One region of the Delftia sp. K82 genome, then DNA from elsewhere that is predicted to be linked to it. Evidence: riboswitches for the same ligand, from Rfam matches in the RefSeq annotation. Region 1 holds a riboswitch; the other holds the start of a gene.
What was found. Region 1 has a riboswitch for cobalamin ahead of KDK82_RS10155 (TonB-dependent receptor). Riboswitches for the same ligand answer to the same signal wherever they lie in the genome.
Positions count from the first base shown of each region.

Region 2: linked by a shared signal. The riboswitch ahead of KDK82_RS00125 (TonB-dependent receptor) and the one ahead of KDK82_RS10155 (TonB-dependent receptor) in region 1 are both predicted to bind cobalamin.

Region 1 is NZ_MYFL01000001.1:2,297,081-2,304,187, reverse strand. It holds gene KDK82_RS10180 (RHS repeat-associated core domain-containing protein) at 1-129, shown strand, start outside; gene KDK82_RS31940 (hypothetical protein) at 133-441, shown strand; gene KDK82_RS32720 (RHS repeat-associated core domain-containing protein) at 572-1,150, shown strand; gene KDK82_RS10170 (hypothetical protein) at 1,286-1,513, opposite strand; gene KDK82_RS10165 (heavy metal-binding domain-containing protein) at 1,994-2,314, shown strand; gene KDK82_RS10160 (ABC transporter substrate-binding protein) at 2,372-3,334, opposite strand; gene KDK82_RS10155 (TonB-dependent receptor) at 3,340-5,244, opposite strand; cobalamin riboswitch at 5,314-5,542, opposite strand; gene KDK82_RS10150 (hypothetical protein) at 5,638-6,027, shown strand; gene KDK82_RS10145 (helix-turn-helix transcriptional regulator) at 6,053-6,244, shown strand; gene KDK82_RS10140 (sulfite exporter TauE/SafE family protein) at 6,254-7,060, opposite strand.
Region 2 is NZ_MYFL01000001.1:17,601-24,707, forward strand. It holds gene KDK82_RS00100 (NUDIX domain-containing protein) at 40-774, shown strand; gene KDK82_RS00105 (threo-3-hydroxy-L-aspartate ammonia-lyase) at 806-1,768, opposite strand; gene KDK82_RS00110 (transcriptional regulator) at 1,813-2,454, opposite strand; gene KDK82_RS00115 (YbaK/prolyl-tRNA synthetase associated domain-containing protein) at 2,521-3,012, shown strand; gene KDK82_RS00120 (CHAD domain-containing protein) at 3,070-3,951, shown strand; cobalamin riboswitch at 3,990-4,271, shown strand; gene KDK82_RS00125 (TonB-dependent receptor) at 4,399-6,639, shown strand; gene KDK82_RS00130 (ABC transporter substrate-binding protein) at 6,650-7,107, shown strand, end outside.

The sequences.
Region 1 (7,107 bases):
AATCAAGTTATTAAAGCCAAAATACCTCTTAATGTATACGAGAGAAGTTATAAGCATCTGAATATAGATAATACTGGGCCTGGGTTTTGTGTACAATGTGGCGATCTTCCATTTATTTCAATGCCTTAAGTTATGAAAATAGTATTCTCTATTGATTTTCTCTGGGTGCCATCAGATTTTGGTGGTTCTTCATTTGGCCCATGTGACGGCATTCGTATGACTGTGCGTTGGCAAAAATATATTAGCGCTTACTTGGAGTGTTCTAATGATGCAGAGATTGAGTTAATATCTTATAATGAAGAGACTTTCAGGGGTAAAGCCCGCTGCAAAATGTACTCCGAGATTGATGCTGAATGGTTGTCGAGGGGGCAGTTAATAGAGTTAATTAGTGGTTACAGGGTTTTTGCTATCGGTAAAATTGCTGAAAATACAGATTGTTGAAATATTTTATTGAAGTGCATTTAAAATGTAGGCGAACCAATTTTGGCTAGATCCATTGTCATGAGAAGGGCAACTCGGTAGCTCAGACTGGCAAATCAAGAGCACCTATCTGCCCACGGCCAGCGGCCCCATGCCCATTGCGGCAGAGATCAACGGCCGCCTGTACGCCATCCACACGGACCACCTGAACACCCCCAGGCGCCTGACCAACCAGCAGGGGCAGGTGGCCTGGCAATGGCTGATCTCGGGGTTTGGCGAAGTGCGTCCCACCACGGGCGACCGTGGCTACGGCCAGACGGTCAGCGGTCCCAGCTATGCACAGGCGGTGAAGTTTGATCTGCGGTATCCGGGTCAGGTGTTTGATGAAGAGACGGGGCTGTCGTACAACCTGCACCGGTACTACGATGCGGCGACGGGGAGATACATCCAGGCGGACCCGATCGGGTTGGAGGGTGGGTGGAATCGGTTTGGGTATGTGGCAAACAACCCGCTCAACGATGTGGACCCGCAAGGCCTGCACCCATTGCTTACAAGAATGCAAGGCCGGTACTACCGCTACGGCTGGCAGGGAGCAGTCAATCCAGGCACTCCTTCAAAGCTACAACTTTGGCAAGCACCTGAAAACAAGCAGGTGCAAGATACCATTCCGGTCGATATGCGAGGCAAGAGAAAAAATCAGATCCGCTTAGCTTTCATTTGCATCATCTAACCTGCAATCTGTAAAACTAACGGCTACAAAATTTCAGAGCCCGCCTAGGGCGGCGATGCCTTGCCGAGCAGGTTAGTCGGCGAGGCATCTATGGATCGAAATGGTTGGGAAGTATCGCTGCAGGGGGGGAACTGCTCAGCGAGCAAGCAATTCCTTCATCACCCCTCGCTGCCTAACCGCTCCCGTAAGCAATTCCATAGTCTCAATCTGCGCATTGATGAACGCGAGCAGCTGATCGGTTTCAACAACTTCCAGGGCATTTCCAGGATAGGCGCCAATCAATAAGCTGGAGATCAGTCCCAATTGATCATGCACACGATTTAGCTTGTTGAACTCGTCTTCTGAAATCTGAAAGTACAACATGGCGCATCCTCAACGAACTGGTCTGGCGCAGAGCGCGGAGAGCGGGCAAGAAGTGGCATGCCGGTCCGAGACCTGCGGCGCTATGTAAATTGGAACGAGAAAGGGCGTTGACACGCCCACAAAGAAAGCAGCCATAGAGGCCTCCTAGCGTTTCGTTCAACTTCACCTCCTGTTCAGAGAGGTGGCCGGGTACTTGAACACGGTGCTAGCTCCGCCCGCAGCTTTCCCTCGAAAGGTCTTTTATGACTGCGCGCTACCCGGCCATAAAACAGGCGCGCGCAGGCGCACGAATCCTATGGACGAGAAAACGCCACTGCTTTCGAGAGTGGCGGACCGGCTAACAAAAGGTGTGTTCAGCACCTGAAGGCGATGATACCCCACGCCTATGGCAGACTGCCCCGTTCAGTCCTGCCTTGCGTCTGCCCCTTGCCGGCTTGGCGCTCAAGGTGCATCTCCGTCACTCACCACCGAGGATTTCTCATGATCATCACCACCACCCCCCAGATCGAAGGCCGCCGCATCACCCGCTACTGCGGCGTGGTCGCGGGCGAGGCAATTTTGGGCGCCAATGTGTTCAAGGATTTGTTCGCCGGGCTGCGCGACATCGTGGGCGGGCGGTCGGCCACCTATGAGCGCGAGCTGCAGCGGGCGCGCGAGATTGCGCTCAAGGAGCTGGAGGAACGTGCCCAGGAATTGGGCGCGAATGCCGTGGTGGGGGTGGACCTGGATTACGAAGTGCTGGGCCAGGGCAACGGCATGTTGATGGTGTCTGCCAGCGGCACGGCCGTGTTGCTGGAGTAGGCAAGTCATCGGGCAAGCAGGCCAAGCGGGTCAAGCGGGCCAATCAGGCCAGCGAAGTCAACGCGGCGCTGCGCCCGGCATCTGCAGGCAGCGGGCCAGCGCCCGCGCTGCCTCGCCCAGGCGCGGGCCGGGGCGGGAGACCACGTCCGTCTCGACCAGGTCCAGCGCGCAGATGCGGCCCGAGCGCACGGCGGGCATGCGGCTCCAGCCGGGGCGGGTGGCAAAGCTGGCCGATGGCGTCTGCGGCGTGTGGATGATGAGTTCGGGCTGCTGGCGCAGCACGTATTCGGGCGTGATGCGGGGGAAGGGCCCCAGATTCTGCGGCAGCACATTGCGCGCGCCCAGGCGCTGCAGCAACTGGCCTATGAAGGAGTCCGGTCCCGCCGCATAAGGCGTGGCGTCCACCTCGAAATACACCTTCTGCCCGGTGGGTGCGTGCGCAGCCAGCGCCTTGGCCTGCTGGTCCACCTCGGCCTGCATGCGCGCCAGCAGGGCATTGGCGCGCTGCACCTGCAGCAGCTGGTCGAGCTTGTGCAGCACCTGCTCCAGCTGCGCCATGTCGTTGGCGTCCAGTGCCAGCACGGGAATGCCGAAGCGCTCCAGCTGTGCGATGACGGGTGCGGAGTACGCCATCAGCACCACGTCGGGCCTGAGCCGCACGGTGGCCTCGACCAGCGGGGCAAAAGTGTGGCCCAGCTTGGGCAGAGCGGCCACGCGCGCCGGGTGGTTGGAGAACTCGTCCACGCCCACGATGCGCTCGCAGGCGTCCAGCGCGCACAGCGATTCGGTCAGCGAGGGCAGCAGCGAGACGATGCGCTGCGGCACGCGCTCCAGGCGCACCTGCCGCCCGCGCATGTCGGTGACGGCGTAGGCGGTGGTTGCCCCGCCCGTTCCCGCATCCGCCGCCTTTTGCGCAAAGGCGTTGCCCGCGCCGCCTGCGCAGGCCAGGGCGGCGGTCAGCAGCAGGATGCGGGGCAGGCGCGAAAGCAGGCGCAGAAGCAGGTGCAGAAGCAGATGCATGGGGGTCAGGGCAGAGGTGTCCAGCGCACGCTGACGAACACGGTGCGGCCTGCGTTGGCATAGCCGCGCGTGGGGGCGTAGTCGCGGTCGGCGATGTTGTTGACACGGGCCAGCAGCGTCCATTGCCTGGTCAGCTGGCGCTGGGCGTAGAGGTTGACCACGCCGTAGCCGCCCAGCTTGAAGGTATTCGCCTCGTCTGCGTAGCGGCCGCTGTACAGCTGCGCTTCGCCGCCCAGCGTCCAGCCGGCTGCCTGGGTGTCGGCATTGAGCTTGAGCATTCGCTTGGAGCGGTAGGGCAGCAGCTTGCCGGTCTCCAGGTTCTCGGGGTTCATGAAGTCCAGCGAGGCGCCCAGGTTGGCGCTGCCCAGGCGCGTGCTGCCCGCCAGCGTCAGGCCGGTGATCTCCACGCTCTGCCAGTTGCGGTAGCAGTTGCAGGGAAGGGCGCTGTTCCAGTCGTAGGTGATGAGGTTCTTGAACTTGTTGCGGTAGACCACGGCCGAGAGGCGGTTGGCACCGGCCGCATAGTGCAGGCCCGTTTCCACGTTGGTGCTGCTTTCGGGCTTGAGGTCGGCCGCCGCCTGGCCCGTGAAGCGTTCGTACAGCGTGGGCGTGCGGAAGGCCGTGCCGGCCGATGCCACCCAGCGCCAGCGCTCGTCGATCTGCAGGCCGTAGCCCAGGCCGCCCGTGGTCTTGTTCTGCTGGTCGCGCACCTGGTCGTGGCGCAGGTTGGCGTCGAACTGGTGGCGGCCCTCGGTCAGGCGCCAGCCGGCCGACAGGGAGTTCTGCACGCGCCGGCTGTCGGTGTTCTGCGTCCAGGCGTATTGCGTGTCCAGCTTGTCCTCGCGGCGCTCCAGGTCGATGTTGAAACGGTGCTGGCCCAGCGTGAACAGGTTCTGCAGCAGGTAGTTGGTGGAGCGGCCCTTGGCGCTTTCCGGCGACTGGGTGTGGCGGTCGCTTTGGCTGTCGGTATGGGAGACCTGGACCACGCTTTTGTACATGGCGTTCCAGCCGGCCTGCCAGCGCAGGCTGCCGGTGGTGTTCTTGACCACGTCGTAGTCGTCGAACGGCGGCGGGCTCTGGTCGTAGTGGGTGCGCAGGCGGCTGTGCAGCAGGCTGGCATCGATCTGGTGGATGCCCGTTTTGTAGCCCGCGTTCAGGCCCAGCGAGGTGTTGCTGTAGCCATCCTTGTCCGGATTGGGCGAGAAGGTGTTGCCGGGGTAGACGTCGAAGCCGTCGCTGCGCTCGTCAGCCAGGTTCAGCCCATAGGTGAAGCCGTTGGCCCCGCCTTGAAATCCCGTGGCGAGCTTGCTGGTGCCCTGGTTGCCTATGCCGGCCTCGGCATAGGCGCGGGTCTGGCCGTCCGCCCGCTTTGTGAAGATCTGGATCACGCCGCCCATGGCGTCTGAGCCATAGATGGCGGCGGCCGGGCCGCGCAGTATCTCGATGCGCTCGATCTGCGCCAGTGGCAGGGTGGACCAGACCGCGCCGCCCTGCAGCTCCTGCGAGCTGTAGCGCACGCCGTCGATGAATACGGCAGTGTGCTGATTGCTGGTGCCGCGCAGGTAGACCGAGGTGACCTGGCCCGGCCCGCCGTTGCGGTTGATCTGCACGCCCGGCACCTGCACCAGCAGGTCGGCCACGCCCGTGGCGCCGCTGCGGGCAATGGTCTCGGCGTCGATCACGGTCATGTCGGCCGTGACGGTGCGCAGGGGCTGCTCGCTGCGCGAGGCGGTGACGACCACGGTATCGAGCTGGGAGGTCTGTGCCCGCTGCGCCTGTTGTGCCTGTGCTTGGGCCTGGCAGGCCAGCAGCGAGGCCGCAGCCAGGGCGGACAACGTGCGCAGTACGGGGAACGCCGAGGGCGAGCGAACAGCGGCGCCAGGGGCGCGCGCGAGGGCGAGGGTGTGCATGGATGCGGACCAGTTGCGCGCCAGCGACCCCGCCGGCACGGAAACCACAAAGACCGGCTGCGCTGCATGCGCGGCCGGCCGCCTGTTGGCCGGTATCCAGACTGGTGACGCACTCGCCAAGGCCTTCCCGGGCTGTACGCCCAGTGGCACGGGTTTGGCGGGGGCCGGTGCCATGCACGCGGCGTTTCACTCACTGTTGCGGGGGCAGTACATGCGGGCGGCTTTATCTGGCCGCCCCATGTTTCCCGTTTAACCGCAGCCCCTGCAGGCTGCTGGCACCAACGGCGGCGATTGTACGGCGGGGCGTTCAGTGCCGATGTAAAGCTTGCTTGACATGCTCGCGGGTGGCATCGCACAATGTCAAGCATCCTTTACACATTGCGAGAGACTTCCATGAATCAAACAACGGTCACCAACCGCCGCTACCAGAAGGAGCTGGGATTTGCGCTGCTGCTCTACATGGCGCTGCTTGTGGGGGCGCTTTTGCTCAGCGCTGACATGCAGGCTGGGGCCCTGCGCACGGCGCTGCTGCTCAGCCCCATGCTGGCGTTTGCGCTGGCCGTGCGGGCCATCGTGCGGCTGGTGCGCGATACCGACGAGTTCCTGCGCAAGTCCATGCTGGAGCAGCTGGCGATTGCGGCGGCGGGTACGGCCGGCATCACCTTCACCTACGGATTCCTGGAAATGGCAGGTTTTCCCAAGCTCAGCATGTTCATGGTGTGGCCCTTGATGGGTGCGCTCTGGGTGGCTGCCTCGGTGGCCCACTGGCTGCGCAGCCGATGAGCTGTTCCGCCAAAGTGCCCCTGCGATGAAAAACACCATCCGTGAATTGCGCGCCGAGCGCGGCTGGAGCCAAGCCGCGCTGGCGGACCTGCTGGGCGTGTCGCGCCAGACCGTCAATGCCATAGAGACGGGCCGCTACGACCCCAGCCTGCCGCTGGCATTCGCCATTGCCCGGGTGTTCGAGACCCGGATCGAGGCGATCTTCCAGGAGGGTTGAGCGCAGCGCTCAGACCACGATCATGACCAGCAGCACCAGGCCCAGCAGGGCCAGGTAGGCCTTGGCATGCAGGGCATCGGGAATGCGGCCGATCAGCGGTGCCGCCAGCCTGATGCCCGTCCACGATCCGGCCGTCAGCAGTGCAAAGGCCTGCAGGTCCACATAGCCCACATGCCAGGGGCCCAGCCCCGTGCCCTGCGATGCCAGCATGTAGGCAGCGGTGCCCGCCACGGCCATGGGCAGGGACAGGGGGCTGGCCATGGCCGTGGCGGCCGCCATGCTGGCGCCGCGTCGGCGCATCAGCGGCACGGTCATCACGCTGCCGCCCACGCCCAGGAAGGCAGCGATCGCACCAATGGCCAGGCCGGCCGTGGCGGCGGCCTGCCGGCCCATGGGCTGCAAGCTGGTGGCGGTGCCGTGCACGAAGCCCGGGCGCAGCAGCGCGTCGGCGATGGTCAGGGCCAGGTAGGCGATGAAGGCCCAGCGCACCCATTCCCCGCTGATCCAGGTGGCGGCCGCCGCGCCCGCCACGGCGCCGGCCGCGATGAAGCCAGCCAGTGGCCGTACCTGATCCCAGGGCAGGGCGCCCGCGCGGTGCTGGCGCAGCGTGGCCATGGAGGCGCCGAAAATCATCACGCAGGTGGAGGTGGCCACGGCAATGTGCATGGCAGCCTGGCCAACGGCGGAGTCCGCGCCGTGGATGGAAGTCAGCAGCGCATAAAGCAGCGGAACGGCCACGAAGCCGCCGCCAAAGCCGAAGAGCACGGTGGTCACGCCGGCAAGCACACCGAAAGCCAGCAGCAGGAGAGGGAACACAGACAGTCCTTTGGAAAAAAACGAGCAAGAACTGAACCTTAGGATGC
Region 2 (7,107 bases), 2.3 Mb from region 1:
TGCAACTTAAAATCCGGCACGTCAAGCACAATCCATCCCATGGCTGAAAAAAATTCCCCATCCCCGCAGGGCGCGCTGGACTTCCCGCGCCCGTTCACCACGGTGGACGTGGTCATCTTCACGGTGGCCGACGATGCCCTGCAGGTGCTGCTGGTGCAGCGCCCCACGGCGGGCAGCGAGCCGTTTCCGGGGCTGTGGGCGCTGCCCGGCGGCTTTGTGGATGTGCGCCAGGACGCGGACCTGCTGGCCTGCGCGCGGCGCAAGCTGCTGGACAAGACGGGTGTGGACAGCCCCTACCTGGAGCAGCTGGGAAGCTGGGGCGGCGCGGCGCGCGACCCGCGTGGCTGGTCGGCCACGCATGTGTATTTCGCGCTGATCCCGGGGCACGACCTGATCCTGGCCAAGGGCGCGAATGCGGCCGATGTGTCGTGGTTTGCCGTCGATGAGCTGCTGCGCGCGCCTGCGTTGGCCTTCGACCACGGCGAGATCCTGCGCGCAGCGGTGGAGCGGCTGCGGGGCAAGGTGGAATACACCTCGCTGCCGGCGTTCCTGCTGCCCGAGCCCTTTACGCTGCCGCAGCTGCAGCAGGCCTACGAAGTGGTGCTGGGCCGCCCCGTGGACAAGAGCGGTTTTCGCACGCGCATGATGGCGGCCGGCTTTCTGGTCGAGGCCGGCCAGGTGGAGGGCACGTCACGCCGCCCCGCCATGGGCTACCGGCTGGCCGACCGCAGCGCGCCCGTGGTGTTTCCGCGCACCTTCAGCCCGCGCGGGTGAGGGCGGCCTTCGTTCAGGACCAGGACCAGGATCAGGCGCCCAGCAGGCTGCAAAAGCGCTGCATGTCCACATTGCCGCCGCTGAGGATGATGCCCACGCGCTGGCCGCGCAGCTCTTCGCCTTTCTGGCGCGCGGCGGCAAGGCCCAGGCAGCCGGTGGGCTCGACCACGAGCTTCATGCGCGTGGCCAGGAAGCCCATGGCATCGACCAGCTCGGCATCGCTGGCGGTGAGGATGTCGGTCACGTCGCGCTGGATGATGGGGAAGGTGATGCCGCCCAGGTGCTGGGTCTGGGCGCCGTCGGCAATGGTCTTTGGGGTGTCTATGTGGACGATGCGGCCTGCGCGCAGCGACTGCTGGCCGTCGTTGCCGGCCTCGGGCTCCACGCCGTAGAGCGCGCACTCGGGGCTGAGCGCGCGTGTGGACAGGGCGGTGCCCGACAGCAGGCCGCCGCCGCCCAGCGGCACGAAGAGGGCGTCCAGCGGGCCGGTTTCCTCGAACAGTTCCTTGGCGGCCGTGCCCTGGCCGGCCAGCACGTCGGCATGGTCGTAGGGCGGGATCAGGGTCAGGCCGTGGCGCTCGGCCAGGTCGCGGCCGATCTGCTCGCGGTCTTCGGTATAGCGGTCGTAGACCACCACCTGGCCGCCATAGCCCTTGGTGGCCGCCACCTTGGCGGCGGGCGCGTCATGCGGCATGACGATGGTGGCGGGAATCTCCAGCAGCCGCGCTGCCAGTGCGATGGCCTGGGCGTGGTTGCCCGAGGAAAACGCCACCACGCCGGCCTTGCGCTGGGTGGGGCTGAAGCGCGACAGCGCATTGAATGCTCCACGGAACTTGAAGGCGCCCATGCGCTGCAGGTTCTCGCACTTCAGGAAGACGCGGGCGCCCAGCGCATCGTCCAGCGTGCGCGAGGTGAGCACGGGCGTGCGGTGGGCATGGCCCTGGATGCGTTGGGCCGCTGCGGCCACGTCGTCATAGGTGGGAAGGCTTGTCATCGGTACGGGAGAGAAGGGGTTGCTGATCGGCGGGGTGCCGGGAGCTACTTGGCGTAGCTGTAGACCGTGGCGCGCGACACGCCCAGGTGGGCGGCAATGGTCTCCATGGAGCGGCGCACATCGAGCAGGCCGGCGCCCTTGAGCTCGCGGACCAGGGCGCGGCGCTCCTCGGGCTTGAGGGCGCGCGGCGTGGTCGCCAGGCGGGCCGCGAACTGGTCGATGCGGGCACGCACCGTGTCGGCGCCTGCGCCGGCGCCCGTGGGGTCCAGCATTTCGCGCGCGGGGGTGTCGCCGCTGACGGCGGCAAAGCGGTTGAGCATGCCCTGGAAGCCCTGGAACATTGTCAGGTCCACATTCATGCACAGCGCGGCGATGTAGCGGCCCTTGGAGTCGCGGATGCCGATGGACGTGCTCTTGGCCTGGCGGCCATCGGCGAACTGGTTGGGGTAGTTGGCGATGACCTGCTCGTAGCCGGGGTCGAGGATGCGGGCCAGGCCCAGCTCCGTCGCGCCCTGGCCCACCTCGCGGCCCGACAGGTTGTTGTGGATGGCCAGCACCGCATGGGACGGGTCGAGCAGGTCATGCACCACCACCTCGCAGAACGGGGCAAAGGTCTGGCCCAGGCCTTCTGCGATCTGGGCCAACTGGTCCAGAAGCTGGCGCTGTTCAGGGGTTCGTTGGGTCATATTGGACATTTTGTTTTGAATTGGACAAAATGTCAAAACCCAGACGACTTCTCTGCGCTTTCCACCATGTTCGACACCCTTGTAGACCTGCTGCAATCCCAGGGCGCGCGTTTTCGCGTGCTGGAACATCCGGCCGAAGGCCGCTCTGACCTGGTCGCCGAAATCCGGGGCACCGCCCCCGGCCAGGGCGCCAAGGCCATGCTCTGCAAGAGCCGCGATGCGTCCGGTGTGGGCGATCCCCAGCTTTTCCTGGCCGTGCTGCCCGGCGACCGCAAGCTGGACTTCAAGCGCCTGGCCCAGGCCGTGGGCGTGCGCAAGGCCACGCTGGCCTCGCCCGAGGAGGCCCAGGCCGCCACGGGCTGCGTGATGGGATCGGTGCCGCCGTTCTCCTTCAACCCGCAGGTGCGCCTGGTGGTGGACCCGGCCCTGGTAGAGCGCTTTGGCGAGATCGCCTTCAACGCGGGCCGGCTGGACCGCTCCATCGTGCTGGACTCGGCCGACTATGTGCGCATTGCCCGGCCCGCGCTGCACAGCCTGAGCGGGGATGGCGCCGATTGACCCGGGGGCCGGGCGGTGCCCACAATCGCAGCAACGCCCGCACACCCTCTCCTGACCATGTCCACCCCTGCGAAGCAGCACCCTGACCGGCCCGATGCGGCCGGCTTTGTGCGTGCGGCGCTGGCTGCTGCCCTGGCCCAGGTGCAGTCGCATCTGGCGGTTTTGGAGGGCGGTGGCAGCGATGCCGAGACCATCCACCAGCTGCGCGTGGCCCTGCGGCGCCTGCGCACCGTGCTGCGTGAGTGCGCGGGGCTGGCGCCCGGCATGCGCGCCGAATGGGATGACCCCCTGGCCCAGGCCTTTGCGCAACTGGGCACGCTGCGCGATGCCGATACGCTGGCCGATGTGGTGCGCCCGCTGCTGCAGGCAGCCCATGCGCCCCTGTGCGACTGGCAGGCGCCGCAGGCCGTGCAGGCGGATGCAGCCGCTGCCGTGCGCGAGCCGCCATTCCTTCAGGCGCTGGCCGAGATCCAGGCGCTGGCGCAGGCGCCGCAGGGAGAGCCATCGGCCCGTTTTGCCCATCTGTCCGCCGCAGGCACGCGCAAGTACCTGGCACGGCGGCTGGCGCGCCTGCACCGCCAGGTGCTGCGCGATGGCCGGCACTTCGACCGCCTGCCGCTGGCGCAGCAGCACCGCGTGCGCAAGCGGCTCAAGCGCCTGCGCTACCTGGCGGACTTTGCGCGGGAATTCGCGCCCGGAATGTGGCCCGGCAAAAAGGGCCGGCGCTTTGCCGAGGCGCTGGTGCCCGCCCAGGACGCGCTGGGCCTGCACAACGACATGGCCGTGGCGGCCGAGCATTTCCATGCCGAGGCCGCGCGCGACCCGCGCGCCTGGTTCGCGGCCGGCTACCTGCAGGCCCGCCTGGCCACGAGCGCGCGCAGCAGCCGCCGCGCGCTGCGGGCGCTGGCCCGGGTGCCGGGCTTCTGGGCTGGGCGATAATCCGCCGCTGGCGCACCGCCGCAGCCTCTGGGCCGTGGCGGTGCGCTGTTGCTGAAGGTGCCCCATGCCGTTCACCGGCCAGGGGTTCAACGGGAAGCAGGTGCGCGATGCCATCGAGGTGGCCGCTCGCAATGCCTGCGCTGCCCCCGCAACGGTCAGCGGAATACAACTCCCCACGCGGACGCGCCCCAAACCACGCACCGCAAGCCACTGTGTCCTTCTCGGGCATGGGAAGGCGGGGATGCCTGCCGCAGCGCGCCCACCCTGCGCGCCGCAGCGTTCCGCAAGCCCGGATACCGGCCTTCTGCATTGCTTTCGGACGCCGCGGGAGTGCGCCTGTCCGGTCCGGCCCCAGCCTGCGCTGCCGTGGCCGGCTCCGGCGTGCGCGCTGTGCGGCGTGGTTCAGACGATAGGCCCCGCGGGTGAGTGGGGCAGTTGGGTCAACGCATGCGCTTCGCTTCTTCGGCCGCCGATTCCTCCGGCCTTCTCTCTGTTCTCCCTCTTGTCTCCAGCCTGTGGCCCGTAGCGGCCGCCGTCCTGCTGGCCAGCTGCGCTGCAGCGGCCGGCGCCGCGCAGGAGCCGACTTCGGGCCGATCCACGGACTCCGCCGACGATGCGCTGGACGCCGTCTTCGTGACCGCCACCGCGCGGCCCGAGGCGCGCAGCCGCATCGCGGGCACCACGCAGACCATCGACCGCGAGGCCATAGAGCGCTCCAGCGCGCGCTCGGTCACCGACCTGCTGGCCGAGAACGCCGTGGGCTTTCTCAGCGAATGGACGGCGGCCCAGACCTCGATGAACCTGCGCGGCGCCTCCACCGACGGCCAGGGGCGCGACTTCCGCAGCCAGGTGCTGGTGCTGGTCAACGGCCGGCGCGCGGGCACGGCCAACCTGTCCAAGCTCAGCCCCTCGGATGTGGAGCGCATCGAGATCGTGCGCGGCCCGTCCTCGGTGATCTACGGCAGCCAGGCCATGGGCGGGGTGGTCAACATCATCATGAAGACGGGGGCGACGGCGCCCGGCACGCGTGCCCAGGTCCAGGCCGGTTCATGGGACCTGTGGCGCACCGATGCGCAGACGGCCGGCGCCAATGACCGCTTCGACTGGTACTTCGGCGTGAGCGCAGGCGGGCGCGGCGACTACGAGTCGGGCGACGGCGGCACGCGCATGGAGAACACGGGCTGGAAGCGGCGCGGCGCCAGCGGCGCCCTGGGCTGGCAGCTGCACGAGCTGCACCGCGTGGAGCTGCAGCTGCGCACGGACGGCATCTACAACGCGGGTTTTCGCGGATCGGGCGCCAACATCTACAGCCGCGACAACCGCAGCAACCGCTCGCTGGACCTGACCTACGAGGGCGCACTGCCCGGCCAGCGCCTGAGCTGGACGACCCACCTCTACAGCCTGGTCGATACCGATGAGTTCAACTGGGCATCGCCCGTGATCCGCTCGGGCAACAGCGCCGTGCCCGGCACGGCGCGCGACTACAACCACCGCCAGCTGGACGCCACGGGCCTGCGCTTTCAGCCGCGCCTGCGTGTCAGCCAGACCAATGACCTGCTGATGGGCTTTGACTGGGAGCGCAGCAAGCTGCGCTCCGACCGCCTGCGCGTGGCCATGCCGGGCGGCCCGGCGGGCCAGGTTGCGCCCTACGACAACAACCAGACCGAGCAGGTGCAAGCGCTGTACTTCGAGGACGCGCAGACCCTGTTCGACGATCGCCTGACCCTGCGTGCCGGCCTGCGCAAGACCTGGGGCACGACGCGTTTCGACGATACGCCCAACCTGGCCCTGGCCCAGGCCAGCACGCGTGACTACGACAACCACACCTGGTCGGCCGGCGCCACCTGGAAGGCCACGGACCGGCTCACGCTGCGCGCTGCGGCCTCCACGGGTTTCCGCGCGCCCACGGCCACGGAGCTGGCCTCGGACTTCACGGCCGTCGGCGGTGGCCGCACCTTCGGCAACCCCAACCTCAAGCCCGAGACCGGCCGCCAGATCGAGGTTGGCGCTGCCCTGCAGCAGCCCGGCTGGCGCGTGGATGCGGCCCTGTTCCAGAACACCATCAGCGACCGCATCATCACCGTCTCGCGCGGGGCCACGACCAATACCTCGGACTACGCCAACAACGCGGCCGACATCGTGGCGCGCGGCCTGGAAATGCAGGCCGACATGGACCTGGCGCGGGCGCTGAACCTGACGGGCCACCAGCTCAAGGCCTGGGCTGGCGGCTACTACCACTTCAGCATGCGCGACAAGGGATCGCCAGCCTCGGCCAATACCGACAAGGTGCAGCGCATGTACCGCTACGAGGCCTCGGCCGGCGTGCGCTACGGCCAGGGCAGCGGGCGGCTGCAGGGCGACTGGAGCCTGCAGCTGTCCACGCTGCTGCGCGGCCCCATGTGGTACGACACGGAAGAGGCGCTGCTCATCCCGCAGGGCGAGTCCAGCAGCACCTTCATCCACCGCAAGGGCGCCTTCACCATCTGGAACCTGCGGGCCGACTACCGCGTGTCGCGCGGCGTCAAGCTGTTCGCAGCCGTCAATAACCTGTTCGACCTGAACCGCCATCCCATCTTCATCGCACTGGACCGCGCGCCCTGCATCGCCAACCCGGCGTACCAGAACGGCGGCTGCGGAACGTCGATGGCGGGCCGCGAACTCATGGTCGGCCTCCAGGCAGAGTTTTGAGGACCACGGCATGAGGCAATCCAGCACCACGCGCCGCCAGTTGCTGCGCCAGGGCGCGGCGGCGGCCCTGGCCTGCGGCCTGCCCGCGGCCTGGGCCGACACCGTCGCTGCAGGCGGGCCGGTGGTGCTGCAGGATGCGCTGGGCCGGCGCGTGGAGATTGCCGCGCCGCCGCAGCGCATCGTCTCCATCTTTGCCTCCAATACCGAGCTGGTGGCCGCGCTGGGCCTGCTGGACCGCGTGGTGGGCGTGGAGGATTTCACGCGCTTTCCACCGGGCGTGGAGCGCATTCCCAAGGTGGGCGGGCGGCTGGGGTTCTCGGTGGACGCCGTGGTGGCGCGCCAGCCGGACCTGGTCATCGTCACGCCCGCGCGCCAGGCGGCGCACCAGCTGGTCGATCCCATGGAGCGCATCGGCGTGCCGGTGATGGTGCTGCTCAGCCGCTCGCTGGCCGAGGTGATGGACAACCT